One region of the Paenibacillus sp. BGI2013 genome, then DNA from elsewhere that is predicted to be linked to it. Evidence: predicted binding sites of a transcription regulator. Region 1 holds the regulator's gene; the other holds the start of a gene.
What was found. The regulator Rex, encoded in region 1, represses fermentation and respiration genes when NADH is low (regulators of the CRP and FNR family bind a similar motif). The targets are predictions, from matches to a motif close to TTGTGAAATATTTCACAA.

Region 1 (15,469 bases):
CGTGCTGAGATGTCTTCCAACGGAACAGTAGAGCGCAGAACCGAGGAAGCGGAGCAAGCCTCCCGCGTCCTCGGTCTTTCGTGTCGAACGAATCTGGGGCTTCCTGATCGTGGCTTATATCTTACGCCTGAACATGTACAGGAGGTGACGGCTGAGATACGGCGTCATGCCCCTCGGATGGTGTTTGCTCCGTATTGGGAAGATCGTCATCCGGATCATGTCAATTGCAGTAAGCTTGTACAGGAGGCTGTATTTAACGCCAAGCTTCGCAACTACATGCCGGACATGCCTGCCGTGCAGGTGAAGGAACTTTATTTTTACTTTATTAATGACATCGGGCCTACGGATTTGATTGTTGATATTACGGAACACTATGAGCAAAAAGAAACATCATTGCTCTCTTATCGTTCCCAATTCGAACTGGGAGACGGAGCGGTCTCGACGCCATTGAATCAAGGGTATATTGAACGTGTAAGAGCCCGTGATTCCTTGCTCGGACAACGCAGTCTCATCCCGTTTGCAGAAGGTTTTGCTACAATTACACCTTACGTGGTTCATCAATTTGGCCCGGGTGCCCAATAAACGATTTCACATTTTACGTTTAATGAAACGAAGGGTTTCATTATTCCATTGCATTATATCAACCTGCATGAAGCGGGAGATCAAAGGAGCGTCCACAGGATGGATAAAAAGCTAAAAATCGGCATCACCTGTTATCCGTCCCTCGGCGGGTCTGGCGTTGTCGCAACGGAGCTGGGCAAATTACTTGCCGAACAGGGGCATCAGGTTCATTTTATTGCCAACAGTATCCCGTTCAGACTGGGTACGTTCCAGAAAAATATTTTTTATCATGAAGTTGAAGTAAATGATTATTATGTTTTCCGTTACCCTCCGTATGACCTGTCACTGGCAACAAAGATGGCTCAGGTGGCTAAGTCACAGCAGCTGGATCTGCTGCATGTTCATTATGCCGTGCCCCACGCAGTATGTGCCTTTCTTGCGAAACAAATGGTAGGGGACGGCCTTAAAGTGGTTACCACGTTACACGGAACGGATATTACGGTTCTGGCTCAGGATGAATCTCTGAAGGATCTGATCCGTCTAGCCATTAATGAAAGTGACGCGGTTACTGCCGTATCACAAGATTTGATTCGAGAAACGGTCGAATTGCTGGATATTCAGCGTCCAATCGATCTAACCTATAATTTTATTGACAAACGAATATATTATCCGCGGGATGCTGCCAGTCTGCGAAGAGACTTTGCTACGCCTGACGAAAAAATATTAATGCACATCTCCAATTTCCGACCGGTGAAAAGAACTCAGGATGTGGTAGAGGTCTTCCGTCAGGTACAGGAGCAGGTTCCTGCCAAACTGTTATTTGTTGGTGAAGGACCTGATTTGCCGAAGATGCAATGGAAGATTAATGATCTCGGCTTGAATGATAAAGTTCATTTCCTTGGCAAACAGGATGACATTGCTCAGGTCATTTCCATGGCAGACGTGTTGATGCTTCCATCGGAGAAGGAAAGTTTCGGACTTGTGGCGCTCGAAGCAATGGCTTGTGGCGTACCCACAATCGGTTCACAGGCCGGAGGAATTCCGGAACTGGTCTTACATGGTAAGACGGGGTATTTATCCGCGATTGGGGATACACAATCCATGGCCGAGAACACCATCCGTTTATTGACGGACGATCGTTTGGCTGCTGAGTTCAGGGAAGCATGTCTTCAGCGCGCGCATCACGACTTTTGCAATGATGCTATTCGGCATGAATATGAACAGATATATTACCGGGTGTTGGGAAGGGAAGTTCCGAATCTGAAGCCGGTTTGCGGTTAATCATTTCTTTGACGAAATCATACTGTGCATACCACAACAGGCAAGAGAAGAGGTGATATGTGGTGGTTCAATGGACACAGGTAGATCGTGAAATGGCAATGCAGAGTGAGAATGTACTCACAACATTAAACAAACATGGCTACAAGGCATATTGGGTAGGTGGTTGCGTTCGTGACGAATTGCTGGAACGTGTTGTGGACGATATGGATATCACGACATCTGCTTCTCCTGAGCAAGTCATGGAACTGTTTGACGATTGTATTCCTACAGGTTTACAACACGGTACGGTTACCGTTCGTTCAGGCGGTTATTACTTTGAAGTGACCACATTTCGAACAGAATCCGAATATCAGGATAATCGCAGACCTGCTGCGGTTCAATTTGTTCAGGATATCAAGGAAGACTTACAGCGGCGCGACTTCACGATGAACGCTCTGGCTATGGACGTCACTGGGACAATCGTTGATCCGTTCGGTGGACAGGCAGATATCAAGGAAGAGCGAGTCAGATGTGTGGGTTCTGCGATGGAACGATTTGGTGAAGATGCACTGCGGATGCTCCGCTGTGTCCGGTTTGCTTCCGTATTTGATTTCAAAATTGCCCATAACACGTGGAAGGGTCTTGTAAGGCAGAAAGACCTGCTTCAACATATAGCAATGGAACGGGTACGTACCGAGATGGTAAAAATGATGTCTGGACCGCATCCTTTAAGAGGGTTGGAGCTGTTATACAGAAGTGATTCCCTTGCGCATATCAAAGCGCCGGTAAGCTCGACCCGATTTAACAAGATGTTGTTATCCAATTTGGAACAATTGTCAGGTCAGCATGTGTTGCTTCGTTGGTCACTCATCCTGATTGCTGGCGGTTATAGCAAGGATGAAGCAGATGTATTATTACGTCAGTGGACATTCTCCAATGAACATCGTTCTCGTATAACAGGGGTCCTTCAGGTGGAACAGTTGATTCATACTTCCGTTCAGGAGCCGAAGGATACGGTCAGTCTCCGTTCCGATTGGATCGTTACTGTTCTGGCTTGTGGCGTTCAGGCGGCGGATGATTGGCTTCGAATACAGTCTGCACTGCCAGCAGAATGGCGGAATCAGTCCGAACCGGCAGAAATGCAGGTTGTATTAGTACAAGAGCTTGCAGCCGAATGGAGTCAATCGATCCCTGTGCATGACTTGAAAGAGTTGGATATTACAGGGGAACAAGTGTTACAAATGGTGCAGCGCAAAGGCGGGCCTTGGCTGGGGCAACTAATGAAACATTTGTTACGAGAAACGGCGATTGGAACGATAGCGAATCAGCATGAAGCACTAAGTGCAGAAGTGAAGCGGGTGGTTCAAGATGACCAAACATGAAGATCTGTTACATATGTTATTAAATGCAGAAGGACGATTCGTATCGGGTGAAGAGATCAGCCGTAATCTGTCCATCAGTCGGACCGCTGTGTGGAAACATGTGAACAAGTTGCGAGACATGGGTTATGAGTTTGAAGCGGTATCCCGCAAAGGATACCGTCTGTTAACGAAGCCGGATAGCATTGACGCTACTGGCCTCCAATTGGCCCTGGATACAACCGTATTTGGCCGTAAGGCTGTTTTGTTGGCTTCGACCCTGTCTACGCAAGGGGATGTTCTCAAGCTAGCTGAGCAAGGGCAGGCAGAAGGCGCTGTGGTCATTGCGGAAGAACAAACAGGAGGAAGAGGACGTTTCGGTCGACAGTGGTTCTCTCCTCCGGGTAAAGGAATCTGGATGAGTGTCCTGTTACGCCCTGATCTACCACTTCAGCATACGCCGCAGCTAACTTTATTAACAGGAGTGGCTGTATGTCGTGCCGTTCGAGCTTGTTCAGGAGCTGATGCGGGCATCAAATGGCCAAATGATGTGTTGATTGACGGACGCAAGGTATGTGGCATATTGCTTGAATCTACGGTAGAAGATCATGAAGTCAGATACTGTATCGCAGGTATAGGCGTTGACGTGAACTTTGATCCCGAGGATTATCCGGAAGATCTGACCACAATCGCTACTTCGCTCAAGATGGAGACGGGTCAATCCGTTGATCGCACCAAACTAACGGCTGCCATTTTGACGGAGCTTGAACAGTTGTATTTTTTGTATCAAAAAGAAGGATTTGGCGTAATCTCAGCTCTATGGGAGGCCCTGTCCGTATCGATGAATCGAGAGATTACAGTGACGAATCCTCATGGTGTCATTGAAGGGAAGGCAATTGGTCTTGACCCTTCTGGTGCACTTATCGTGGAGAAGCACGATGGAGAACATACACTAATCATCTCTGGTGAGATTTCCTGGAAATCATAAACAATTTGTCGAATTTCCACTGGTAAAATGAACATAAGACGTGAAGTTTGAGCAGAACTTTGGTATACTGTGTTCGTGAGGCGATATCGGCAAATGCAGACCGAATTGCACTCCCGTAACAGTAACCTTTGTTCTGCTTTGATGTGTTTTATACAAGCAGACCGCAGTGCAAGAATGAAATACGTTTAAGTGAGTTGTTGGATTCTGCTCTGAGCCGAAGAGGACCGAGACAGAAGGGACGATCGCAAGTGACTCTTTTTTGACTTTTCGGGACTTTTTAGTGGAAAACTAAAAGGTTTTTTTTGTTGCGTTTATTTGAAAAGAAGAAAGGAGCCATGAAAAAATGGCGAACAAACAAGCGTTGAATATTGTGAAAATGAAAAAATATAAGCAGGATGGCGTGCCGCTTACCATGATCACGGCTTACGATTATCCAACAGCGCTCCTCGCAGAGGAAGCAGGTATCGATCTAATCCTGGTTGGTGATTCACTCGGCAATGTAGTACTGGGTTATAATTCGACGCTTCCGGTGACCATCGACGACATGGTATACCACACACGTTCCGTAGTGCGCGGTGCTGAGAAGACGTTTATTGTGGCTGATATGCCTTTTATGACGTATCATGGCAGCGTGGATGAGACGCTTAAGGGTGTCCGTCGACTGATGCAAGAGGGGCATGCCCATGCGGTTAAAATGGAAGGCGGAGTTGAGATAGCGGACACCGTCAGAGCAGTTGTGCAAGCAGGCGTGCCTGTTCTTGGACATATCGGACTGACACCTCAATCGGTTAATCAGATTGGTGGTTACCGCATTCAGGGCAAGGATGCAGCGGATGCGAAACGTCTGATGGACGAAGCCAAAGCCTTGGAAGCTGCAGGTGCGTTTGGCATTGTGCTTGAACTGGTTACGGAAGAAGTTGCACGGGCGATCTCGGAGGAACTGTCCATCCCTACCATCGGAATTGGAGCAGGACGAGGCTGTGATGGTCAGGTACTGGTATTCCACGATGTGGTTCAATACGCCTCTCCGTATACGCCCAAACGATTTGTCAAAACCTATGGAGATGTGGGTACATTAATCAGAACCAGCATCGAAGCTTACGTGAAAGAAGTGAAAGATCGTTCGTTCCCGGCCGAAGAGCATGTATTCAATGCGGCGGATGGTGTTCTGGATCAACTGTACGGCGGACAACGCAAGGAAAAGGTGGCGAGTAACTCATGAAAGTATTACGGACAATCGCAGAGTTAAGACAGGAACTAAGTTTGAAGCGTCAAGCGATTCGGTCCAGTGCGTCTGTTGTAGGTCTTGTACCAACAATGGGTTATCTTCATCAAGGTCATGCAAGCTTGATGCAGGCAGCCAGACAACAGAGCGATATCGTGGTATTAAGCATATTTGTTAATCCAATTCAATTTGGCCCTAATGAAGATTTTGACAGCTATCCGCGGGATGAAGCCAGAGATGTGGAAACAGCACGCTCACAAGGAGTGGATATCGTATTTATTCCCTCTGTTGAAGAGATGTATCCACAGGCAACGCAAACGACCGTATCTGTCTCAAAACTGACGGAGCGCTTATGTGGCGCTTCACGTCCAGGACATTTTGACGGGGTAACAACTGTAGTCTCCAAGCTCTTCAACATCGTACAGCCACAGCGTGCATTTTTTGGAATGAAAGACGCTCAGCAGGTTGCGGTCATTCAACAGATGGTGAATGATTTGAATATGCCTGTAGAAATTGTACCCTGTCCGATTGTTCGCGAAGAGGATGGCCTTGCCCTCAGTTCACGTAACGTCTACCTTAACCCAGAACAGCGCACACAGGCCTTGGTTCTATCGAAGGCACTACGTGCAGCTCAGGAAGCCGCAGATACAGGTGTAGCTACTACAGCCGCAGATATCCGTCGTATTCTGCGCGAGCACATTGCAACCTCACCGCTTGCCGTTATCGACTACGCCGAGATTCAGGCTTTTCCAAGTCTGGAGCCGCTCACAGATCAGGAAGAAGTTCAAGGCCGTGACGATCTGCTCATTGCACTTGCGGTGAAATTCGGAAAAACAAGATTGATTGACAATATAAGGTTGCAAAAATCGGAGGTACTGTCCCATGTTTAGAACACTGATGAAATCCAAAATTCACCGGGCTACGGTAACGGAAGCCAACTTGAACTATGTGGGTAGTATTACCATAGATGAAGACTTGATGGAAACATCCGACTTGATGGAAAACGAGAAAGTGCAAATTGTGAACAACAACAATGGTGCACGTCTGGAAACATATGTGATTCCAGGACCACGCGGAAGCGGGGTCATATGTCTTAACGGCGCAGCTGCACGTCTGGTACAGCCTGGAGATAACGTCATTATCATTTCTTACGCCATGATGTCGCAAGAAGAGGCAAATACTCACAAACCAACCGTTGTATTTGTAGATGGACAGAATAAACCTGTACAAACGATGAAACAGGAAGTCCACGCAACAATTATGTAATCGACTGGTAAGGAGAATGAAATCGGCCCTTGAAGCAAAAAATGAGTACAGGTCACTGCACTAATCCATTTTTTCAAGGGTGGGGATGCATCGATGTTCCAGCATGTTTTCGCAGAAATGAACGACATGTTAGATGAAATTATCAAGAGCTATCCTTCCGCTGAAGGCCTGAACAAACAAGAATTGTTGCAAAAGTGGAACTTGCTTAAGCGGATGAGTGACGGAATGCTGGATGAATGGCTGATGTTTGAAGAAAAGATGAGCCAGGTGAGGGAGCGAGAGATGGATAAGCCTGCTTCCCTTGAACCGGAACAGGAAGCTGTTACCGCTCTGCCTGAACTCCATCTGGAATGTTTCAGTCGAGGTCAGGGTTATTTCAAATTACAGATGTATCCGCAGGCGATCATGCAATTCTCCCGGGTTGTGACCGACCATCCGGAGAGTGCATTAACTCGTTTTTACCTGGCGCTGGCGTATCTGAATCTGGAACAAATGGCGGAAGCCGGAACACATTTACAGCAGATCATGTACCTTAAAGGTTCACCTCGCTTGAAAGGGCTTGTGTGTAACGCCCTGGGCTGTATTCAAGTCAAGCTTGCGAATCCCGAAGCTGCATGTTCACTCTTTGCACAGGCCCTTCAGTATGACCCGACATTGACCGAACCACTGTACAACATGGAAGCTTGCAGGTTGAACAGGGGAAAATTGCAATATGCTAATCAGCTGACGACCCTTCATTAAGCGGGAATTCGGCGACAAAAAAACGGTGTTCCCTCCTTTGGCATAGCGGCGGGGACACCGCTTTTTTGTTAGTTAATTTTCAAATCCCCTTTTTTTTGCTATGCTGTAACATAGACTGGAATGGAAGGGACCGTACATTGCAATGAAATTTGCCGTATTGGATTTCGAAACAACCGGCACGCAGTCCGACGGTGAGATTATACAGGCCGGACTTGCCATCATAGATCATGACTACAGCATAACTCAAATATATAGTTCTTATGTGAACCCTGGTGTACCGATTCCCCCGTTTATTTCGGGGTTGACGGGTATTACCGATGCAGATGTGGCGGACGCTCCTTCACTCGAAGAGATGATGATGGAGATGGTTCCGCTGCTTAATGATGTGGTGCTTGTTGGACACAACGTCGCTTTTGATTTTCACTTTTTGCAGAATGCTCTTGACCGTTGCGGTTATTTGCCGTTCACTGGCCGCATTCTGGACACGATTGATTTTCTGAAGATCACATTCCCATCACTGGGTTCTTATCAACTCGGTTATGTGTCTTCCGAATTTGGATTTCAACATGATCGCCCTCACCAGGCAGACAGTGATGCACTGGCGACAGCCTATGTGCTACTCAAGTGTCTGGATGAGTTAAAGGAATTACCGCTCATAACGATTCAGCGCCTCAGTGACCTGTTTGCACCAGAAGACAGTGACTTGGGTTGGTTCTTGGACGGGATGCGCAGTGAGAAGGAAGCAGAGCCGATTCAGGATCTGGACGGACATACCTATTATCGTCAGCTTGCTCTTAATGTAAGTGATTGGACCGATATTGGTGCACCACGCGATGAGCGGGAGGCTAACCCCCTCGATGGTGTAAGCTTCGAACAGTTTATGGACCAGGTTCGGGAGAACCTGAAGGATACGCTGGATCATTACGAAGAGCGTGAAGCGCAGACTCAGATGTTCAGCAGTGTAAGGCAAGCCCTGGATGAAGAGAAACATCTCTTGATCGAAGCTGGAACGGGTACCGGTAAATCTCTAGGGTATCTGTTGCCTGCTATTTACGAAAGTGTGAAGCAAGAACAGAAAGTTATGGTTAGCACGCATACGATCAATCTGCAGGAGCAATTGAGAGAGCGGGACATTCCGATGCTGACTCAAGTGGTTCCGTTCCCGTTTAAGGCTGCTGTATTCAAAGGACGTGGACATTACCTGTGCCTGCGCAAATTTGAACACAAAATCAATAAACGTGAATTCGCCACACCGAAAGAGGATTATTTCACAGCTGCTCAGATGATCGTCTGGCTTACGCAGACCGAAACCGGAGATGATGAGGAACTTAACCTTAGCGGACGCGGAGGGGACTTCTGGGAGACCGTACAGAGTGAATCCGAATCATGTCTGGGAAGATCCTGTCCATGGTTCCGTAAATGCTTCTACCATCGTGCCAAACATGAAGCAGGGTTGTCTGATATCGTAATCACCAATCACTCCAAATTATTTACGGATGTGAAAGCCGCGCATCAGCTGCTGCCAGCCTATGAGAGTCTTGTGATCGATGAGGCACATCATCTGGAGGATGTCGCTGGTAAACATCTTGGAATGCATATGAAATATTTCACCTTGGTTCATACACTGACCCGCCTATTTAAAGACAGTCGTAATGGTCAGCTACCTATGCTTCGTTCGCAGTTTTCCGGGCATGAAAATTCGGTGCAATGGGGCTCCATGGTGGATCAGATGTTCCCGCTTGCTCTTGAAGTTAAGGAGCTGTGGGATCGTATGAGCGATGCCTTGTTTGGTCTCTTGCCTGAACGAAGTGATGCTTCACCGGGAGAGACGGGGCAATTTTCACTGCGTCTGAAAGCATCTCAGAAACCTGCAAAATGGCAGGAGTTGCAGGATCTGGAGAACCAGATTTATGTGACTCTGGGCGATTTGGTTCGCAAAGGGGACAAATTGCTGCTTGAAGTGAAAGAGGATCAGGATGATTATCAATCGGATAGTCTGATCACGGACATTACAGGATTGCTGAAAGATCTGACCACATTGAAGGAGAATCTACGTTTCTTCATGCGTATGGATGACGCCAAAACGGTGTACTGGATGGAAGCCAGCGGTCAGTTCCGCAGTAAATCTCTTCAGCTGTATGCCGTACCTGTAGATGTCAGTGCCCAACTTAAGGATTTATTTTTTGACAAAAAGAAAAGTGTTGTGCTTACATCGGCTACGCTCTCGGTAGATAAGTCATTCCAGTTCATGATTGAGCAGCTTGGCTTACAGGAAGCCTCTGAGAATAATCGGCTGTTAACGTCGATGCTGCCATCACCTTTCAACTATCGCGATCAGGCACTTCTGGTGATTCCGCGTGATTTCCCGAGTGTGAAGGGAAGTGTGGGTGATGCGCACTTTGTTAATATGCTGGTGCAATCACTTGCAGAGACGGCAATTGCTACGCGTGGACGCATGATGGTTCTGTTTACTTCATACAAGATGTTGCGACAGGTCTATGATCCGCTGAAGGAGGCACTGTCTGGCAACGACATCTCGTTGCTTGGGCAAGGCGTTGACAGTGGAAGTCGTTCCAAATTGACTCGCAGGTTCCAAGATGCCAAAGCAACGGTACTTCTGGGCACAAGCAGCTTCTGGGAGGGTGTAGATATCCCGGGAGAGGCGTTAACTTGTCTCGCTATTGTGCGACTGCCGTTCCAGCCACCGAATCATCCGTTGGTGGAAGCCAAGAGTGAGTTGCTTCAGGAGCAGAAGAAAAATCCGTTCATGAAACTGTCCGTGCCACAAGCGGTCATTCGTTTCAAACAGGGATTTGGCCGATTGGTACGTACAGCAAAGGACAGAGGAATTGTCATTGTTTATGATACACGGGTGATTGAAGCGTATTATGGTAAATTCTTTTTATATTCATTACCTGGACCCAAAATGGAGCATATGCTCACGGAGCAGATGGTTCCACGAATTACCGAGTGGTTGGAAAAACCTGCTAATGAACAAAAATAATGGTTGTTTTGTTCGTTATATCATTGCATGACACTATCGTTTGGCGTTAAACTTTATTAGATATTTCCGTATCCGATTAAAGTAGTTGCACGTAAGAACTTATAACCTAAATTACAAGGAGCATTCTGTATAAAATGTCACGTTTATCTTTGAGTTTTATACAGAATGCTCATCTTTTCATCTATTATTTTATCGTGGCCTTGGTAAGGGGGAGCAAGAATGAAATCGGATAAAATTTCGGAAGCGGTGGTACGACGTCTGCCTGTTTACTTGCGTTATTTGAACGAGTTGCATCAGCGTGAGGTGGCTACTGTTTCTTCTCAAGAGCTTGGACAGAGGCTGGATCTGAATCCGGCCCAAATTCGTAAAGACCTGGCTTACTTCGGTGATTTTGGTCGTAAAGGGATCGGGTATGATGTATCCTATTTGATCGAGAAAATTCGTCACATTCTCAAAATCGATCAGCAAATTAATGTAGCTCTGGTAGGAGCGGGTAACCTCGGTCAAGCCTTGTCCAACTACAACGCATATCTGAAAGACAACATGAAGATTGTTGCTGTATTTGATGCATATGGACCGAAGATAGGTAGTCAAATCAACAGTTTGACGGTAAAACCAATGGATGAATTGACGGAAGCGGTTAAAATGGAAAACATTCGCATCGGAATTATCACGGTTCCGGATACGGAAGCCCAAAATGTAGCCGATCAGCTTATTGAATCAGGAATTGAAGCGATCCTTAATTTTGCACCAACCATTCTAAAAACACCGCCGCATATCCGCATTCACCATGCTGACTTTACAACAGATCTGCTTAGTTTGGCCTATTACTTGGATACTGGAAAGGACGACGAGGAAGATGACAACAAATAGATGGGTAATTCACAATGGCAAATTTGCTGTTAATGAAGGCGGCACAACATGGAACGTGGTCCAAGGATACATGGTTGTTGAGAATGACAAGATTGTGCATATTGGTGAGACATTGCCGGATGAAGACAAAAATTGTACCAAAGTGGATGGAAAAGGACTGTTCTTCCTGCCGGGTCTGATCAATACGCATGGTCATGCAGCGATGTCGTTGCTCAGAGGGCACGGAGACGATCTTGCATTGCAAGTATGGTTGCAGGAAAAAATGTGGCCGATGGAAGCGAAAATGACTTCAGAAGATGTATATTGGGGAACTTCGCTATCAGTGCTTGAAATGTTGAAAGGCGGAACTACAGCTTTCCTGGACATGTACGATCACATGGATCAAGTTGCCAAAGTTGTGGAGCAATCCGGCGTTAGAGCGGCACTGGCACGTGGTGTAATCGGGCTGTGCTCGGAAGAAGAACAATTGCGGAAGCTGGAGGAGTCGGCAGCGTTTGCACGTGAGTGGAATGGACAGGCAGATGGTCGCATTACAACCGTAATCTCGCCACACGCCCCATATACATGCCCTCCTGACTACATAGAGAAGCTTGTGCAGGTCGCGAACGACCTAAACCTTCCCCTTCATACACATATGTCGGAAACGCTTCGTGAAGTCGAGCAGAACGTGGCTGATTATGGACTGCGTCCTGTGGCACATCTGGAGAAACTGGGCTTTTTCTCTCGTCCATCCCTGGTTGCACATGCGGTGCATCTGAATGACGAAGAGATTGAGATTCTGGCCCGCCATGATGTGGCTGTATCCCATAACCCGGGAAGTAATCTGAAACTCGCTTCCGGTGTTGCGCGGGTACCTGCGTTGCTGAAAGCAGGAGTTACCGTGTCACTCGGAACAGACGGTCCAGCAAGTAACAACAACCTGGATATGTTCGAGGAAATGAGACTGGCTGCATTGATTCACAAAGGTGTATCTGGTGACCCGACGGCAGTGCCAGCAGGCGAAGCGTTATTACTCGGAACGTCATACGGTGCCAAATCCATCTTCTTGAATAATACCGGAGCACTTCAGGTTGGCATGAAGGCTGATTTTATCGCCCTTAACATTGAACAGGCACATTTCTATCCACATACAGACCTGATCTCACATACGATTTACTCGGCTTCTGCCAAAGATGTTGAACACGTATGGGTGGATGGAAAACAAGTAGTGAAACATGGCGAATGTCTGACGCTGGATGAAGAACGCATTTTGCGTGAGTCTCAATTGGCATTTGATGGTCTGCTTGCTCGTTAATTGCAGGACAGCATCATAGGGAAAGGAAGTTCGGCTTTTGAAGAAAAAAAAGAAGTGGATATGGATTTCGCTGCTTGCACTGGTTCTGATTCTGTTTGGACTTCAGCGTTATTACGTTCATGTCACGCAGGACCAACGCAAGGAAGAAGCGCTCGCCATACAAGCAGCACAGGAGCAACTGGGCATTACATCCTATGATGAATTGCGTAAGTACATCTGGGGAGACAAAGAAGGCTCTGACAACATCTACTGGACCCTGATCGGCAAAAACAAGGATAACCAGGATGTTATGGTCTGGGTTAAGTTCGACGCAAACAATCAACCGGTTAAGGGTGCAAACGCTGTACACAGTGAGCTGCTGCAGAATGGCATGTCCGAAGCGCAGATACGCAATCGCTTCAGTTCTGAAGTTCCTGCCGGTGAGATTAAACGAATCATGCCCGGAGTTGTGAATGGAATATATGTGTGGCAAGTGTATTATAAAGACGGTACGCATAACCACTATCGCTTTTATCGTTTTAGCAACGGAGAACAGGTGGACCTGGTCTACACACTCCCGAACAGCTAGAACAAATAGAGTGACATAACTAGAGAATGTAAAGAAATGAAAGAACCGGCAGACGGATATCCGACTGAACCGGTTCTTTGTGTTGCCTGTAAATATATTTGATTTAAATAGTTAAAATTAATAATTTATTCATATTTTCGCCTTCGAAATTGTATATACGATGTGATATACTCAGATATGTACTCAAAGTTACATTCAAAAACAAATAATCCTGTCGAAATTCTCGCAGGAGTCAATGTGCACATATTCGTATATACCAATAAGCCAGTAGGTTGGGCCAAATTCTGGGAGGGGTAATTCACTTGAAGCTAAAAGTATTGCCTATTGCTTTAACTGCCGTCATTTCAGCCGTTGTGTTGTTTGGAGGTTGGTTTGTATATCGTCAGGTGGCTGTGCAGAATCCGATTGAAAAAATGGTAACCCAGTACGATGGAGTCAACGACGTTCAATTAACTATTAACCGCAATGACGTACAATTGAAACTGGATCTGCAACCTGATGTTGATTTGGGCAGACTGGTACAATATATTCACAAAGAAGGACAGACCCTGATTGGAACACGCTCACTAAAGTTGGATGTTGTGGATCATTCCAGTGAAGCACTGGAAAGTTGGTGGGGGGATGCGATGTTCACCGTAGCTCAGGCGATGGAGAACAAGCAATACACCGAGATTACACCAACGTTGTCCAAGATGGCGACGAATGGAATTAAGGTAAATACAGCGATGGATGACAACAATGTATATGTCAGTCTCAGAGACGGAGATGCCAGCAAGTTTATTATTCTGCCGCGTGTGCCCGGTCAGATAGGAGTGTGGCCTAATGCCTAAGTGGACAAAAGAAGTTGCCATCGGATTTTTTCCCGTATTGATTATTTTCCTTGCTTTTACTGGTGTTAATATTGTTCCGATCCTGATTGCAGCAGTGCTTGTCGGAGCTTTGCTGTTCATGATGCAAATGCGTGGCGGGATTACAGTAGGCGCTGCACAGGAACGTAAACGGAAGAAAAAAGGACCTTCCAAGCTTACTTTTGAAGAAATTGGCGGACAGGACAGTGCCAAGCAGGAATTGCGTGAAGCGCTTGACTTTCTGATCAAACATGAAGAAATCCGGAAGTTCGGGATTCGCCCGTTAAAAGGGATCTTGCTGACGGGCCCTCCAGGGACAGGGAAAACGTTGATGGCCAAGGCTGCTGCCCATTACACCGATTCTATTTTTGTAGCAGCATCGGGTAGTGAGTTCGTGGAAATGTATGTTGGTGTGGGTGCCAGCAGAATTCGGGATTTGTTCAAGGACGCGAGAACCCGTGCCACCAAGGAAAATAAGGAAAACGCTATTATCTTTATCGATGAAATCGATGTCATCGGGGGGAAACGTGAGGGTGGTCAACAGCGTGAATATGATCAGACCCTCAATCAGCTCCTGACGGAAATGGATGGAATCTATTCTTCCGATACGCCAAGAATTCTGGTTATCGCTGCAACGAACCGTAAAGAGATGCTGGATAGTGCCCTGACGCGACCGGGACGTTTTGACCGCCACATTCAAGTGGACTTGCCTGACAAAAAGGGCAGAAAGCATATTCTGGAACTGCATGCGGTGAACAAACCTCTGTTGAAGGAAGTTAATCTGGAGAAAACAGCGGAAGAATCATATGGTTTCTCCGGTGCACAGCTCGAAAGTGTGATGAACGAAGCAGCAATATACGCCATGAGAGACGGGCTGTTAAACATTGAACAGCGGCATTTGTCCCTGGCTATTGATAAAGTCATGATGGGTGAGAAGACAGACCGTGAGTCCAGCGTGGAAGAGAAGAAAAGGGTCGCCATTCATGAGTTGGGACATGCCATTATGGCTGAACTCGTTCGTCCAGGCAGTGTTAGTCAGGTGGCACTTAGTCCGCGTGGTCAGGCGCTGGGATATGTACGTCATAACCCGCAACAGGAACAGTTCCTCTATACGAAGCGCTTTCTGGAAGAGCAGATCATGATTGCACTCGGAGGAGCAGCTGCGGAGGAAATGTACTACGGTGGTCGTTCCACGGGTTCACGCAATGACTTTGATCAGGCAACCAATGTTGTACAGACGATGATGGCTTCGGGGTTGACTTCACTTGGGATTGTGAACATGGATATGGTCACAACCGAGGAACTGATGCGAGAGAATAAATTAATTCTGCAAGAACTGATGGAGCAGACAAAGCGGTTACTTGAAGAACAACGGACAATTTTCGACAATTCACTCGACATTTTGATTCGTGAGGAAGTTTTGTCTGGCGAACAATTTCGTTGTCAATTTCGTGACAGTGCCCTTCTACCAGCATAATTTATT
Region 2 (15,469 bases), on a different contig from region 1:
AATGGCAATATTGGCCAGGACTTTATAAGGATACCGGATGATTCGTTTCCAACCTTGTGGATACTGTAGCTGATAGTTACGGAAATGCTGGCATACGAGCCATCCCATCCCCGCAAACATCACCCACGCGATTTCAATCCAGAGTGGAATCTGGGTGAAAGAATCGAGAATCCCCATCGAAATGATGTTAACACCCAGAAAAACAAGAATGCGACGTGTTGTGGTCACGAGTCGAAGCGCAGCTTCAAGCATCACCCATGCACACAGGGAGAACCAGATGTACGGCGTCATGTGTAATATGAATTGCTCCGCTCGGTCCGTTAAAGAGCCATAAGGGATGTATACCGTATAATCAATTAGCGTTTTATGCAAAATGTAACCAACAACGACCGCCTTGATGATCGCCCGATAGATCGTTTTGAAGGGCAGAATGACCTCCAGTACACTGACCGCTGCAAGTGTCCATAACACCAGAGAAGTTGTCTCCGTGTACCACGATTCCTGCGTAAATGAAATCCACTGCATTCCAATCAGGAAAATCCAGAGCAATGATGCTGCATGGTACCAGGATCGTTTGCCTGCAATACTTTCATTTCCTTTTGTACTCATACAGAACCTCCCCCCATCACCGTTGGAAGCTCCTGCAAGTGAGAAACAGTGAATGACCTCGTGCCTCTTCCACGCAACATGGCATTCCACTCGGCACTCCGGCGGGATTCACTGGTATCGATCAGAATATGACATGGAGTCATACCCCGCGTATCGGCCCAGCGCAACAGTTCCATTATTTTTTCATCCTTCTGGGGAGAAATCACAACAAAGTAAGCTCCCTGAGGCAGTTGACGTGCAATTCTTTCCACGCCGGGCAACAGATGGGTATCCTGACCGTTATATTGAATATCCACCAGATGATGCATCATCTTCTGTCGTTCCATCAGACTTTCACTGGGGGCCATGAAGGATGTCTGGTCTGACAATGTCAACAACCCCATCCCCATTCGTTCCCTGACACCATACTCCAGCAGAGAAGCAGCCGTGGAAACGGCAATTTCAAATGCATCCCCATGTTCATAACTTGATGCCAGCGCATCCAGAACCAGAACGGTTTTGGGCACAGACTCATGTTCAAACTCCTTGGACTTCCAGTTCCCTGTCTTTGCCGTTGCATTCCAGTGAATGCGGGAAAGTCGATCTCCGTATACGTAGTCACGTACACCATTGATCTGAGTGGTCTCTCTCCGTGAGCGGGTTAACGCCGTCTGAGGACCGGATAACCGTGATTTGCGGTCGTAAAGCTGCCAATATGGAATAAATGCCGTTCTTGGCAGTACGCGAAACTCACCTTTGGCCTTAAACTTTCCTCGATGTTCAATCAGTCCAAATATGTCCTCGCTGGCACATTCCGTTTCTGAAAAAACATACTTCCCCCGCTCAAGTGGTGGCGTCTGGAATGACAGCTCCCCATTACCTCGCATATTGGGAATCAAACTTTCCTTGAACGACCACGATTCTCCGTTATGCCGATGCAGCATTTCACGCACAACAACATAGGGAAGCGGGAGGAATCCCGGAATCGTCAGACTCAGCTGTACTTGAACCTGGTCACCCGCATGCAGCAATTCTTCGTGGTCTGGACCAGAAGATAACCTACGAACTCCTTGAGCACGTCTTACCCCGCTAAATCCAGCAATGGCAAGGTATACACCGAGCAGGGTCACCATCGACAGCAACATAAGGGATGTCTTCCCGCCCTGAAACAAAACATAAGCCAGACAGCACATCCACACCATTGCGATGCTCCATACGCGTGGGTGGCGTAACCCTCTATTCACTGTTCTCAAAAGCGGCTTCATGAACTATTGCCCCATGGAGACGGGCACGCGTACTTGCTGGAGTACGGCATTCAAAACGGCCTCGGAACTCATACTGTCCAGTCTCGATTCGGGACGAAGCACAATACGATGAGAGATCACATAAGGGGCCATCGTTTTCACATCATCCGGAAGCACATAATCACGTTCCTGCAAGAATGCAAAGGCTTTTACGGCCATCATGAACGATATGGCTGCCCGTGGGCTGGCACCCAGCAATACAGATGGGTGGGAGCGGGTTTGACGAACAACATCCAGCAAATAGTCCATAACCGGATCACCGATAAAGACCTCTTTAATCTCCTGCTGAATTGCCGAGATCTGGTCCATATGAGTCACGGATTCAAGGCGATCTACAGGCTGACCGAGCTGATGCTGTTTCAATAGGATTTTCTCAATTTCCTTATCGGGATAACCTAGACTTATTTTCAACATAAACCGGTCGAGTTGTGCTTCCGGCAACGTATACGTACCTTCAAAATCAATCGGATTCTGAGTTGCACAGAGCATGAATGGATGTGGCAGATCATACGTATCGCCATCAACGGTTACGCTGCGCTCCTCCATCACTTCGAGCAGAGCCGATTGGGTTTTTGTTGTGGCCCGGTTAATCTCATCAGCTAGCAAAATGTTGGTCATCACAGGACCTGGCCGGAAATAAAAACGCTCATCCTTCGGATGGAACACAGATACGCCCGTAATATCACTAGGTAAAATATCAGGATTACATTGAATACGTCGGTACTCACCGCGCATGGATTTCGATAATGCCTTGATTAACTGCGTTTTGCCAGTTCCCGGTACGTCTTCAATCAGAACGTGCCCGCCTGCAAGCAAAGCTGTAAGTAAAAGTTGAATTTCAAAGGATTTCCCCATAATGCAGGATTCCAGATTAGAACGAACTGCGGATATGATTTGGATCGACTCTTTGCGCACAGGCATGTGGTCTAACCTCCTAAAAAAGCATACAGATTTCCTTTTATTGTACATGATCCAGAGTCACGAGTACACTCGAAGGAACTCACAATTTGTTTCCAGCCCGTCAGATTCACCGCAGTTCTCGCATGAATACGACAAAAAAGCCCCGGATAAAAGTTATCCGGAGCCTCTGCTGAATCGCAATATGTTCAAGGAGATTCCTCATTCTATGTTAGCCTTTTGGTCTAACGACCAATGCCGCGAGAAAAGAAAAGATGATCGCTGACGATATTCCCGCAGCAGTCAGATCGAAAATCCCTGTAATCACACCCAGCCATCCCTCTTTTTCCAGCTCCGTCAATGCCCCGTGCACCAAGGAATTACCGAAACTTGTGATGGGGATGGTAGCACCCGCACCTGCAAATTTAACCAAGGGGTCATACACGCCAAATGCATCCGCAAGCGCACCTGTCACAACAAGTGTACTCATGGTATGAGCTGGCGTCAGTTTAACCCCATCCATTAGAAGCTGTCCGATAACACAGATTAAACCGCCAACAATAAATGCCCACAAGAACTGCATTACCTTTATCCCTCCTTTTCTATGGCTACGGCATGTGCAATACAAGGAATACTTTCACCCTGCTGGTACGAAATCGGAGATAACAGCGCCCCGGTAGCAACAACGAGCACCCGTTTAAGATCACCCTTCTGCATCCGGTTCAAAATATGACCATAGGTGACGGTGGCAGAACATCCGCAGCCACTTCCCCCGGCAACCACATAAGGCTGTTTCTCCCGATCATAGATCATCAGGCCGCAGTCATTAAAAACTGTCTGTTCCATTGGAATGCCTTCTTTTTGCAAAAGCTCTTTCGTAATTGGCAGACCGACGGAAGCCAGATCCCCGGTCACAATGAGATCATAATAGCCGGGTTCCAATCCCGTATCCCTGAAATGAGAGATTATAGTGTCGGCTGCTGCTGGCGCCATGGCTGAACCCATATTAAAGGGATCTTTGATGCCCAAATCCATAATGCGTCCAATGGTGGCTTTGGTAACAACGGGACCATCACCAGTACGGGAGACCACACCACACCCTGCTCCTGTGACGGTATATTGCGCATAAGGCGGCTTTTGGGAGCCATACTCCGTCGGATACCGAAATTGTTTCTCCACCGTACAGTTGTGGCTCACCGTTCCTGCAAGAACATAATCGCCAGCTCCGGAGTCAACAATCATGGACGCTAACGCTAACGTTTCCATGGAAGTAGAACAGGCTCCAAAGACACCCAAGTAAGGCACACCCAGTTTTCGCGCTGAAAAGGAACTGCTGATAATCTGGTTCATCAGATCTCCACCAACAAAAAATTGAAGCTCTTCCTTGGTGATATTTGCATTTATCAAAGCCAGTTGGGAGGCCTGTTCGAGCAGTTTACGTTCTCCCTTTTCCCACGTTTTCTCGCCGATCTCGAGGTTGTCGTAGACATAATCGAAATCAGATGACAGTGGACCCTCGCCTTCTTCTGGTCCTACAACTGCGGATTTACCGATGATCCGCGGACGATTCTCAAACTGCCATGTCTGGCGACCCAATCGTTTCACAGGTGCCCACCTCCAAATCCCAAAAAGGCATAAACGATCCCTACGACAAATGCTGCCACGACACCAAACACAATAACGGAACCAGCAAGTTTAAACATGTTGGCCCCTACACCGAGCACCAGTCCTTCAGCACGATGTTCCAGTGCAGCAGAACACATGGAATTGGCAAATCCGGTAACCGGTACAGCCGTTCCCGCTCCTGCCCATTGAGCCATTTTATCGTAAACGCCGAGACACGTTAGAATAACCGATATGAGAATCATGACCGCCACCGTAGGACTGGAAGCTTCCTTCGATGTCATGTCGAAACCGGCCATAAAAGCCTCTTGAATGGCCTGTCCAATCAAACAGACGGTACCCCCAACCAGAAATGCTTTGAGGCAATTTTTCAGGATTGGACGAGGCGGCTCATGTTTTTTTGCGACTTTTTTGTACTCCTTTTCATCCATGGACAGGGACGATGATTTTTTTTCGCTTCCGGATGCAGATTGAGCTGGCAAGATACAAGACCTCCTCTATGTGAAAATGGTTCAAAGCTACGGCTGAATGCCAATGTGTGTAATCCTATATTCATTGTTTGTTAATAATCGGAAGGTTATGTATCCGGCGACAGACAGCATATGTTTCCAACAAGATCATGTTGTGAAAGCAAGATGGGAATACGCCGGATCTGAGGACTTTTAGAGACGTCTATAAATAAAGAAGAACAATCACGAGCAAGATAAAAAGAACGATAAACAGTACTTTTTCCGTGCCCTCTTCTGGAGGCTTCATTGGATATTTAGCTCCTTCCTGTAAACAGACAAACAAATATTGAAATAAAGAACTTCACAAAATGATGACATCTCCTCCATATATTCATATTCATTGAAGTGGCATCAGGACTGCGACTACAGCGGATAGAGTCATGAAACTTGGACACGGTAAGCGCCCAAAATATGCCTTAAATACGTGACATAAACATGGACAATCACTTGCGCAAGGTTCATACTGTAATGTGACCAGTGGTTAAATAACAAGTCCTCAGCATATTAAAGTGCATGTTCAAAAAGATAAAAGACTTTTTGAACTACATCTTAAAAGGACAACAGGCGGGTAGCCGTTCTACTGTGACCTGAAATACATACCAACAGAGGAGTTGTTGACACATGAATGAAAAAACGATGGATATGTTCCGTACGTTGACGGAATTTCCTTCCGCATCCGGTTTTGAACGTGAGCTTCGCGGCTGGATGAAAGATAAGCTTTCCGCTTATACCGATGAGTTCGTCCAGGATCGCCTGGGGAGTCTATTTGGTGTATTACGCGGGGAGGAATCCGGTCCCAAAGTTATGGTAGCCGGACACTTTGACGAAGTGGGTTTCATGACTACTGGCATTACCGAAACAGGTATGATCAAGTTCCGTCCACTGGGTGGATGGTGGAGTCAGGCTGTACTGTCTCAACGATTGGAAATCATCACACCTGATCGTCGGATTACCGGAGTTGTAGGTTCTACACCTGCACACTTGCTGGACGAGTCCCAGCGGAACAAACCTGTTGATCTGAATTCCATGTATCTCGATATTGGAGCAGACAACCGTGCGGAAGCAGAATCCTGGGGCATTCATCCAGGGATGCAGATCGTGCCGATCTGTGAATTTACGCCTATGGCCAATCCTAAGAAAATTATGGCTAAAGCGTGGGATAATCGTTACGGCGTAGGACTTGCACTTGAACTGGTTGAAGCGCTGCACAAGGAAAAACTGCCTAACACGCTTTATGCTGGTGCAACGGTTCAGGAAGAGCTGGGGCTTCGCGGTGCACGTACGGCGGCCAATCTGATTCAGCCTGATATCTTCTTTGCACTTGACTGTAGCGCGGCGAATGATATGACAGGTGACAAACAGTCATTTGGACATATCGGAGAAGGAGCATTGCTTCGTATTTTTGACCCGGGTATGTTCACCCATCGCGGAATGGTGGAATATGTTCAAGATACGGCTTCATCCAATCAGATTAAAATGCAGTATTTCATCTCACCAGGGGGTACGGATGCAGGTCAAGTTCACCTGAGTGGCATTGGTGTACCATCAATAGTTGTTGGTATCTGCGCACGTTATATCCATACCTCTTCTTCCATCATTCATACGGATGACTACGATGCGGCCAAAGAACTGATCGTGAAGTTGGTCAAAGGTCTGGATCGGACAACGATGAATACCATAATTAATAACGCGTAACAGTTGACAAGAGACCTCCTAACCATCGGGAGGTCTCTTTTTTTATATTCACAACGATATCAGTTAGACACGTAGATTAATAGGCCGAACATTATAGGGAATTACACATAAGATACAATAACGGAAGATGAATTAAACACCAAGCAGCGGGGGACCTTTTATGGCAGTGAGAAGGAACGGAAAATCGAATAAAGGTTCCAAAAAAACAAATGCCGCAAACACCCTTCTCAATGGCAACCTTAAAGGAAGAAATCTGGAACTTATCGTTGCAGCATTACTGGTAAGTGGGAAGTTAAGAGTGGATGCGGTCACGTTGTTTCGAGAAGCTACACTGGTCGTTGAACTGGTCGGGCAGTATAAATCGCTACAAAATATTACACCCTCGAATCAAGACAAACTGGTGCAATTCCTCGATGAGATCGGTGGCGATATGACGTTGAATGACGTTATACGGGCTTTCCAACAGAGAATCAATTCCTAAACGCCAAGAAATGAGGTTGAAGTGATGTCTGACTTTGACGGAAATGGGTTCGCTGAACTACTGATCATTGTCATTCTTGTTGTTTTATTTGTATTCGGTTCTTCCGATATTGACGACCTGACTGATTCTCCTTCTCAATCCTGAATTGGCTAGGTTATTACGATTTATTCATTATGAAATCCATACCTGTAAACGCCAGCCCACAATATGCGGGCTGGCGTTTTTGGATGGCTATAGAAATAGCGGTGAGAATGCAATCCAGGCCAAAATAAGAGTAAGCACAATGCAGACATTCTCTACAACGGCCCCACGCTTGGTCCCTGTACTCATCAGATTCACCCGTATGCGCCACTTAAGTGGTGGTAACGGACGAATACCCCGATTGGTTAGTGAATCGGCCAACAGATGCATCGCATATGCCGTGCCTCCCGCTACCCAAATCTCCGGTCCCTGCTGCTGGGTCGTGCTGTACAACAAGCCCGCCCATATTGCGGTTCCGTATAGGGTATGTGTCAGTCCCCTATGAGTCAGTGTGGTGCAGAGCATTAACAAACTGCCTGCAATCAAGTTCCACGGTGCGAACGCGTGACCATAGAAGACCAGCCCAAGTCCAATCACAAACATCAACACTTTGCGAAGCGAACGTGAAGGCAGGAATGACACGAGCGCAATGAGGATCGCAAGCAACAGGTTCCATGGTTTGGCATGAACATAGAAGTACACAAATACAGCTGTGGGCAACAGAATCGTCTGTAACAACCTGATCAGACTGTTAGGCAAGGCTCTGGATACCAGCAGCGAATTTGGCTCATCAATGTCAGGCAATAACGAACCAATCAGAGCAACCGTAACTGCCGGTGCAGTCACCGGCATACCGGCCAACTGCAGAACAGAAAGCGACACGCCTGTCCCGATAATAAGGTGGGATCTTCCCATCATGATGCAAAAACGTCCTTTCGAAGAAATCGGGAACAATACGGCCCAGTTCCGATTTTACAACGAAAACAAAATAAGAACAATAGTTCGCATTTCTTATTTGTATGAAAATAAATATAACTTTCTGTGATAGGGCTCACACTATTATATTTATGACTCTTCTATCTTTATTAGTGAATTAAATCACATAAACTGTCGTCAACTACTTGTATAATTTCAAATATAAACCACTAAAATTGTTGGTAATGTACAGCGTCTATCCAAGGAGGCATACACACATGAACGGAAAAAAAGAGAAACTCGTTATCATAGGTAACGGAATGGCAGGAATCAGTACCGTAGAACAAATTTTGAAATTAACATCGCGATTTGATATTACTGTTTTTGGCACAGAGCCCTACCCTAACTACAACCGCATTATGTTGTCCTATGTATTGGAAGGAAGCAAAACACTGGATGACATCGTGCTGAACGACCTTCACTGGTATGAAGATTACGGCATTACATTGCACACAGGCACAACGGTTACACGAATCGATGCCGAGACACACGAAGTTGTGACTGAAGATGGAACTCGCGTTCCTTATGACAAAATCATCATTGCGACTGGCTCCAACTCCTTCATTCTCCCTGTACCAGGACATGACAAAGAAGGTGTTGTCGGTTTCCGCGATATCGCCGATTGTAATGTCATGCTGGAAGCTGCTAAGCAGTATAAACGAGCGGCCGTTATCGGGGGCGGACTGCTAGGCCTTGAAGCTGCCAAAGGTTTGGTACAACTTGGCATGGAAGTTACCGTAGTGCATCTGATGGAAGATCTGATGGAGCGTCAGCTTGATCCACAAGCTTCAGCCATGTTGAAGGCGGAACTCGAACGTCAGGGTATCCGCTTCAAAATGGGTGCGCAGACCTCCGAACTACTGGGCGGCGAACGCGTTGAAGGGATACGTTTTGCAGATGATACGGTTCTGAATGTTGATTTTGTTGTCATGGCTGTAGGGATTAAACCTAATACGGTCGTAGCTCGGGAAAGCGGTATGGAAGTCAACCGGGGCATTGTCGTGAATGACTATATGCAGACTTCACTTGAGAATGTGTACTCGGTCGGGGAATGTACAGAGCACCGCGGGGTATGTTACGGCCTCGTTGCCCCATTGTTTGAACAAGGTATGATTCTGGCGAAACATATCTGCGGTGTGGAGACCGCTCCTTATGAAGGTTCAGTTGTATCCACGAAATTGAAAATTTCGGGTGTAGATGTCTTTTCAACCGGTGAATTCATCGACAGTCCAGAGCACACCGTCATTTCGCACAAAGATGACTGGAAACGGACTTACAAAAAAATTCTGCTTCGTGATAATAAAATGGTCGGCGCTGTTCTTTTCGGTGACATTACGGATTCTGCCGAATTGCAGAAACTGATTAAAAATCAAACCGAAATGACCGAGGAATTGTACGGTTCACTCATGGGTACAGGCTGCGGCGGTCATAAGAAAGCAACTTCTGTTGAAACGATGCCCGAGGACGAAATCGTCTGTGGATGTAACGGGGTAACCAAAGGAGCCATTGTTGATGTAATTACAAACCAGGGCCTTACCACTGTTGATGAAATCAAAGCCTGTACCGGTGCAACACGCTCTTGCGGTGGGTGTAAACCGGTTGTGGAACAGATTCTGCAATATGTACTTGGAGACAGTTTCAGTACTGGAGCCAAACAGGGCATCTGCGGATGTACTTCCATGGGTCGAGATGAAATCGTAGCCGAGATTCGTGAAAAAGGATTACAAACGACCAAAGAGGTCATGAATGTACTGGGTTGGAGTCAGCCAGAAGGTTGTTCCAAATGTCGTCCGGCGATCAACTATTACCTTGGCATGATTGCACCAGACACACACGAAGATGAGAAAGAATCCCGTTTTGTTAACGAACGTATGAACGCGAATATTCAAAAAGATGGAACGTATACGGTTGTACCTCGGATGTATGGCGGTGTAACTACACCGGCAGACCTCAAACGCATCGCTGACGTTTCGGTCAAATATGATGTGAAAGCAGTCAAAGTGACTGGCGGTCAGCGTCTCGACTTGATTGGTGTCAAAAAAGAAGATTTGACCAAAGTCTGGGCTGAACTGGATATGCCTTCAGGTTATGCATACGCCAAATCGCTGCGTACGGTCAAAACATGTGTCGGCTCCCAATTCTGCCGCTTCGGTACACAGGATTCCATGGCCATGGGTGCTCGCATCGAACGTAAATTCGAACGTCTGGATCTGCCAGCCAAGTTTAAATATGCCGTCAACGGTTGTCCGCGAAACTGTGCAGAGGCATGTACCAAAGATATCGGTATCGTTGGTAACGACGGAGGCTGGGAGATCTTCATCGGTGGTAACGGCGGTATTAAAGCAAGACTGGCTGATTCCTTATGCAAAGTGAAAACGGATGAAGAGTTGATTGAACTGTGCGGCGCCATCATGCAATATTACCGCGAGACAGGTAACTATCTGGAACGGACGTCCGAGTGGGTGGAACGCATGGGTCTGGAGCATATTCGTTCGGTTGTTGTGGATAACCTTGAGGAACGTAAAGCGTTGATGCAGCGGATTGAATTTGCACTTGAGCATGTTGAAGAACCTTGGCAAAAAGCGATTCGCAATGAAGAAGGCCAAAGTAAAATGTTCCATGGCATCGAAGTATCAGCTCGTCCATAAGTAAGCTTGCAGATTAATACTGCCGGAATGTTAAATATAGATAAGGAGTGGTTTAAGATGACGACAAAACAATCAGGCACCTACTTCCCTGCCGGAGTAGTTGAAGAATTCCTGCCACGAATCGGAAGAGTAGTTGAGATTAAGGATCATCAGCTTGCTGTCTTTCTTGCATCGGATGGTACCATCTTCGCTGCGGATAATCACAACCCCCATCCTAAGGGTGGGCCGCTGGCTGAAGGCATCGTGTCCGGGCATTATCTGTACGATCCGCTGTATGATTGGAAAATCGACCTGACTACCGGTCTTGTGCAAGCACCAGACAACGGTCAAGTACAGATGTATCCAGTGAAGGTAGAGAACGGCCAGGTCTGGATTGAAATATAGCTCCATTGAAACGTTCGAAGATTGATGCAAAATAATGGGGGAAACCATGATGTATACACCAAGTGTTGAGGGAATTATTGAAGCTGCGGTTAAAAAACGGGATCAAATGAACGCAAGCCTGTCACGATATATGGTTGCTGCCTTGATGGCTGGTGCCTATGTAGGGCTTGGCATCGTTCTGATCTTCAGTATTGGTGCTCCGCTCCTTGCGGCACAGTCACCACTGCAAACTATGTTGATGGGCATGTCCTTCGGACTCGCGCTCACGCTGGTTATCTTTGCCGGATCGGAACTGTTTACAGGTAACAATATGTTCTTTACCATGAGTACACTGGCAGGCCGAACCACAGTGAACGAAACGCTGAAGAACTGGGGGCTCGTCTTTGTTGGTAACCTGCTCGGCGCAATTCTATTAAGTTTACTTATAGTCGGTAGCGGTCTATTCAAAACGGCCACACCGGAACATCTGTTATTCGTTGTCTCTGCCAAAAAGATGGCGGCGCCCGTGTCTGAGTTGTTCTTCCGCGGCATTCTCTGTAACTGGCTCGTCTGTCTGGCGATCTGGATGGCAGCTCGCTCCAAAGAAGATATCGCCAAACTTGTTCTGATCTGGTGGTGTCTGTACGCATTTATCGCAAGTGGTTATGAGCACAGTGTTGCCAATATGACTTTGCTGTCTTTATCCTGGTTGCTGCCAAACCACCCGGATACAATCACGATGGCAGGCTGGTTCCATAACATGATTCCGGTAACGCTTGGTAATATCATCGGCGGTGCCCTCTTTGTTGGAATGGCGTACTGGTATACTTCGCCGGTACGTAAAAAATCATAATTCTTGATTCAACTGCACTTATGTAGCGCTAGAGCACAACATCTACACACTGAAGCCACGATGGATGCCGAACTCACGTTCAGTCACACATCGTGGCTTTTTATTGTTTGTCGATAAGCTGCTACTCTCTTGTACGTTTCCCTTTCATCCTCTTGTCCTTCTATAGAGAATTAAAACTTCATTTTACCTTCGTCGCTATCCGCGTTAATCCACAGTTGACATAACTGGCGTATAGTCGATGGATACTCACACTTATACTCAACCAGCAAAGGATGAACGCTTATATGGGAATTCACACGTACTTCAGGTCACTAAACGATCTTGAACGTATTATTCGTACACCTGGCAAATTCAAATTCGAAGAACACAGCGTATCCGCCCATTCCTGGAAAGTCGTACAGTACGCCAAAACGCTCGCAGATATTGAGGAGCAACATGGAACCACCATCGATTGGAAGAAGTTATACGAAATTACGAGCAGTCACGATTATGGCGAAATCTTCATCGGTGATATCAAAACACCCGTCAAACATTATTCACTGGAGCTGCGTTCGATGCTGCAAAAGGTGGAAGAAGGCATGGTTGAACATTTTATTAATGAAAATATTCCTGAAGAGTTCCAGCCTATTTTCCGCAGACAGCTGCGTGAGGGCAAAGACCAATCGGTTGAAGGACTGATTCTCGAAGTCGCAGACAAGATGGATCAGGTATATGAAGCCTTTGCTGAGCTCCAACGTGGCAATACGGAGAAAGAATTTATCGTTATGTACCGTTATGCGTTGGTAAAAATCAAAAATATCGACCTCCACTGTGTGCAGTATTTCCTGGAACAGATTCTCCCCGACATGATCGAAGAAGGTATCCGCTCCCCGTTTGATATTCGCAAAATAACCGAAGAAGCTCTGGCCCAGTAATCAGCTCAAGTCAACATGGTGCTCATCATCCATGGACAGGGCTTTTTTTCGTTCCTGCAATTGCAGTCGGTACTCGCTAGGGTACATGCCCGTTTTGTTTTTGAAGATCCGGCTGAAATAGTGGGAATCACTATACCCTACCGCTCCACCAATAGTCTTGATATCCATATTCTCGTGCGTAACGAGCATGCGCTTCGCTTCATTAATCCGCAGGCCTGTCATATATTTTAGCGGAGTCTCACCCGTTACTTTCTTAAAACACTTTCCCAGATAGTCCACACTAAAATACATCTGTCCCGCCATGTCCTGGAGTGTAATCTCATGCATGTAATTCTGCTTCAAATACAACTTAACGGCCTCTGCGATATCCTCCGGCTTCACCTGCTCATCCAGTACGGCACTGACATGGGCAAGCGAATCCACAGCGCTCCCAAGCTTCAATTCCATCGCATCCAGCAGTGTACGAAGCTGGTCTTCCGATAATGGTTTGAGCAGATAATCCTCCACCTTGTAACTGATCGCCTGCCGTGCATATTCGAATTCATGATAACCACTCAGAATGACAATTTTCACATGCGGATAGGCAAAGTACAGATGTTTGGCGAGTTCCAATCCATTCATTACCGGCATCTGTATATCGGTTACAACCAGATCAGGTACAGAATGTTCAATGAGCTGTAATGCTTCCTGACCGTTCCGCGCTTCACCGATCACCTCGAACCGGGTGTCCAACTCTCTGAATTTGCGCGAGACATTCCGGCGAATCAGGGCTTCATCTTCCACAATAATCGTTCTATATTTGATTGTCACGGGTTCAGTCATGCTCCTTTCGAATGGAACCACCTATTGTAATCTGGACACCGCCGGAAGGCTTGTTTGTAATCTGCATGTGGGCTGCCGTGCCATACCATAATTTCAATCGGACCCATATATTCTTGAGTCCCATGCCGTTGATTTCGAGGTCAGGCATACGCTCCCACTCCTGTGACTGTTCGATGTAATGCATGATCTTGGCAAGTGCCTCGGGTTCCATGCCAGGTCCGTTGTCTTCCACGTGGATCTGCCAGGTCTGCTGTGCCGCATCCATATCTCCAGTAATATTCAGTTTCCATGGCGGGGTATCACCCAGTCCATATTTCATGGCATTTTCGAGTAGTGGTTGTACCATCAGCATCGGAACCTGGATATACTTCATCTCTTCCGGAATATGAAACTCGTAGTGTAGATCATCCTCAAACCTAATCTTCATACACTCCAGATATCGCTCACAATAATCCAATTCTTGAGACAGGGGAACCCCATTCTTTCCCGGAGTAGAAATATAACGCAGCATAGACGCAATATTGGCGCAGAACGCGACAATCTGCTCATTCATGCCCTCTTCCGCCATGATGCTAATATTAGTGATGTTGTTATAGAGAAAATGCGGGTTCATCTGGGATTGCAGCGCCAGTAATCTCGCTTCTGTCTCCTGAGATTTCATCGCCAGCCTGTCCTGAAACGATTGCACAAGCTGTTGATTCAGCCGGATAAACGTATCATTCAGCTCATCCATCTCCCGAATAGAACCGGGATGCTCCAGCTTGAACAACTGACCGGAATCCTGACCCGATACCAGATCATTCACACCCGTTTTCTGAATAATGCGCTGCAAACGATGTAGCGGCAAAGTAACCCGTTTGGAGATCAGATACGAGAGAACCAGAATCAGCATGAGAGTAGCTAACGTGGCACCGATAAACATCATAGCCATCCGGTTGAGACTCGCGAAAAGGGACTGTTTGGACTGCATGACAATAACGGTCCATCCCGTCTCCTGTGACGTCATGTACGTCATCATCTGTTTGGACTGACTCATAGGATCGGTGATCTCCTGCATCGTATCAGGCGGAAATGAAAGATTTTGAATCAAGTCCACATCATCGAAATGGCCTGCTTGAGAAGCATCGGCATCCGAAGAAAGTGGATACAACCTTGTATTTTGTTCATCCACTACATAGATCCGAAGATCGTCGTTATTTGTCTGCAAATCATTCAAATGCTGGAACAGGGTTCCGGCATCCTGCAAAATCTCAACGACACCCTGGCTGACATAATTGCCATCTTTGTATACACGGGTAAGCGAAATGTAAGGTTGATCTGAGTTACCCTCGCCGGTCGGCATGGGCAAGGCTCCGCCCTCTAACAATTGGATCACTCGCCAGCCACTCCGCTCCCAGGTTTCCTTGTACCACGGTCGCTGAGTCAGGTCTACCGACAGTTGACCGTTGAATGCACCCGCTCCCAGCATCTTGCCGTTCACATCATAGATGTTGGCCTGCTTGGCTGTATTGGAGCTGCTGATGATCGCGAGAATGACGTCAATTAGTGTGGTTGTATCCTTATACAATGCCGGATCACTCGTCATTGTCTGCTCACTGTCTTCTGCTGGTGCCAAGTAGTGACTGAAGTGTTCTTTGACCAGATTGGAATACACGATATTCATGGAGAAGTTGTTCATTTTCACCACTTCCTGATCCAGGTTACTGACAATTGATACCCCCAGTTGTCTTTGCTGTTCTTCACTTCGCTGACGAATGTCACTTGCGAGAAATACAT

Region 2: a site for Rex is predicted at 8,205-8,222, ahead of nirB (nitrite reductase large subunit NirB). Genes of this name have one in related genera too.

The regions. Positions count from the first base shown of each region.
Region 1 covers NZ_PJFA01000003.1:418,545-434,013, forward strand. The annotation lists gene bshB1 (bacillithiol biosynthesis deacetylase BshB1) at 1-582, shown strand, start outside; gene bshA (N-acetyl-alpha-D-glucosaminyl L-malate synthase BshA) at 682-1,842, shown strand; gene CXK86_RS09325 (CCA tRNA nucleotidyltransferase) at 1,905-3,203, shown strand; gene CXK86_RS09330 (biotin--[acetyl-CoA-carboxylase] ligase) at 3,190-4,167, shown strand; gene panB (3-methyl-2-oxobutanoate hydroxymethyltransferase) at 4,511-5,389, shown strand; gene panC (pantoate--beta-alanine ligase) at 5,386-6,282, shown strand; gene panD (aspartate 1-decarboxylase) at 6,275-6,658, shown strand; gene CXK86_RS09350 (tetratricopeptide repeat protein) at 6,776-7,399, shown strand; gene dinG (ATP-dependent DNA helicase DinG) at 7,542-10,403, shown strand; gene CXK86_RS09360 (redox-sensing transcriptional repressor Rex) at 10,623-11,276, shown strand; gene CXK86_RS09365 (amidohydrolase) at 11,263-12,570, shown strand; gene CXK86_RS09370 (DUF5590 domain-containing protein) at 12,608-13,138, shown strand; gene CXK86_RS09375 (hypothetical protein) at 13,441-13,968, shown strand; gene CXK86_RS09380 (AAA family ATPase) at 13,961-15,463, shown strand.
Region 2 covers NZ_PJFA01000018.1:70,789-86,257, reverse strand. The annotation lists gene CXK86_RS28805 (DUF4129 domain-containing transglutaminase family protein) at 1-609, opposite strand, end outside; gene CXK86_RS28800 (DUF58 domain-containing protein) at 606-1,853, opposite strand; gene CXK86_RS28795 (AAA family ATPase) at 1,857-2,813, opposite strand; gene spoVAE (stage V sporulation protein AE) at 3,022-3,372, opposite strand; gene spoVAD (stage V sporulation protein AD) at 3,378-4,394, opposite strand; gene spoVAC (stage V sporulation protein AC) at 4,391-4,894, opposite strand; gene CXK86_RS28775 (M42 family metallopeptidase) at 5,543-6,616, shown strand; gene CXK86_RS28770 (hypothetical protein) at 6,777-7,097, shown strand; gene CXK86_RS28765 (metal-dependent hydrolase) at 7,329-8,036, opposite strand; gene nirB (nitrite reductase large subunit NirB) at 8,312-10,741, shown strand; gene nirD (nitrite reductase small subunit NirD) at 10,799-11,125, shown strand; gene CXK86_RS28750 (formate/nitrite transporter family protein) at 11,175-11,957, shown strand; gene CXK86_RS28745 (YfbR-like 5'-deoxynucleotidase) at 12,242-12,871, shown strand; gene CXK86_RS28740 (response regulator transcription factor) at 12,872-13,693, opposite strand; gene CXK86_RS28735 (cache domain-containing sensor histidine kinase) at 13,686-15,469, opposite strand, start outside.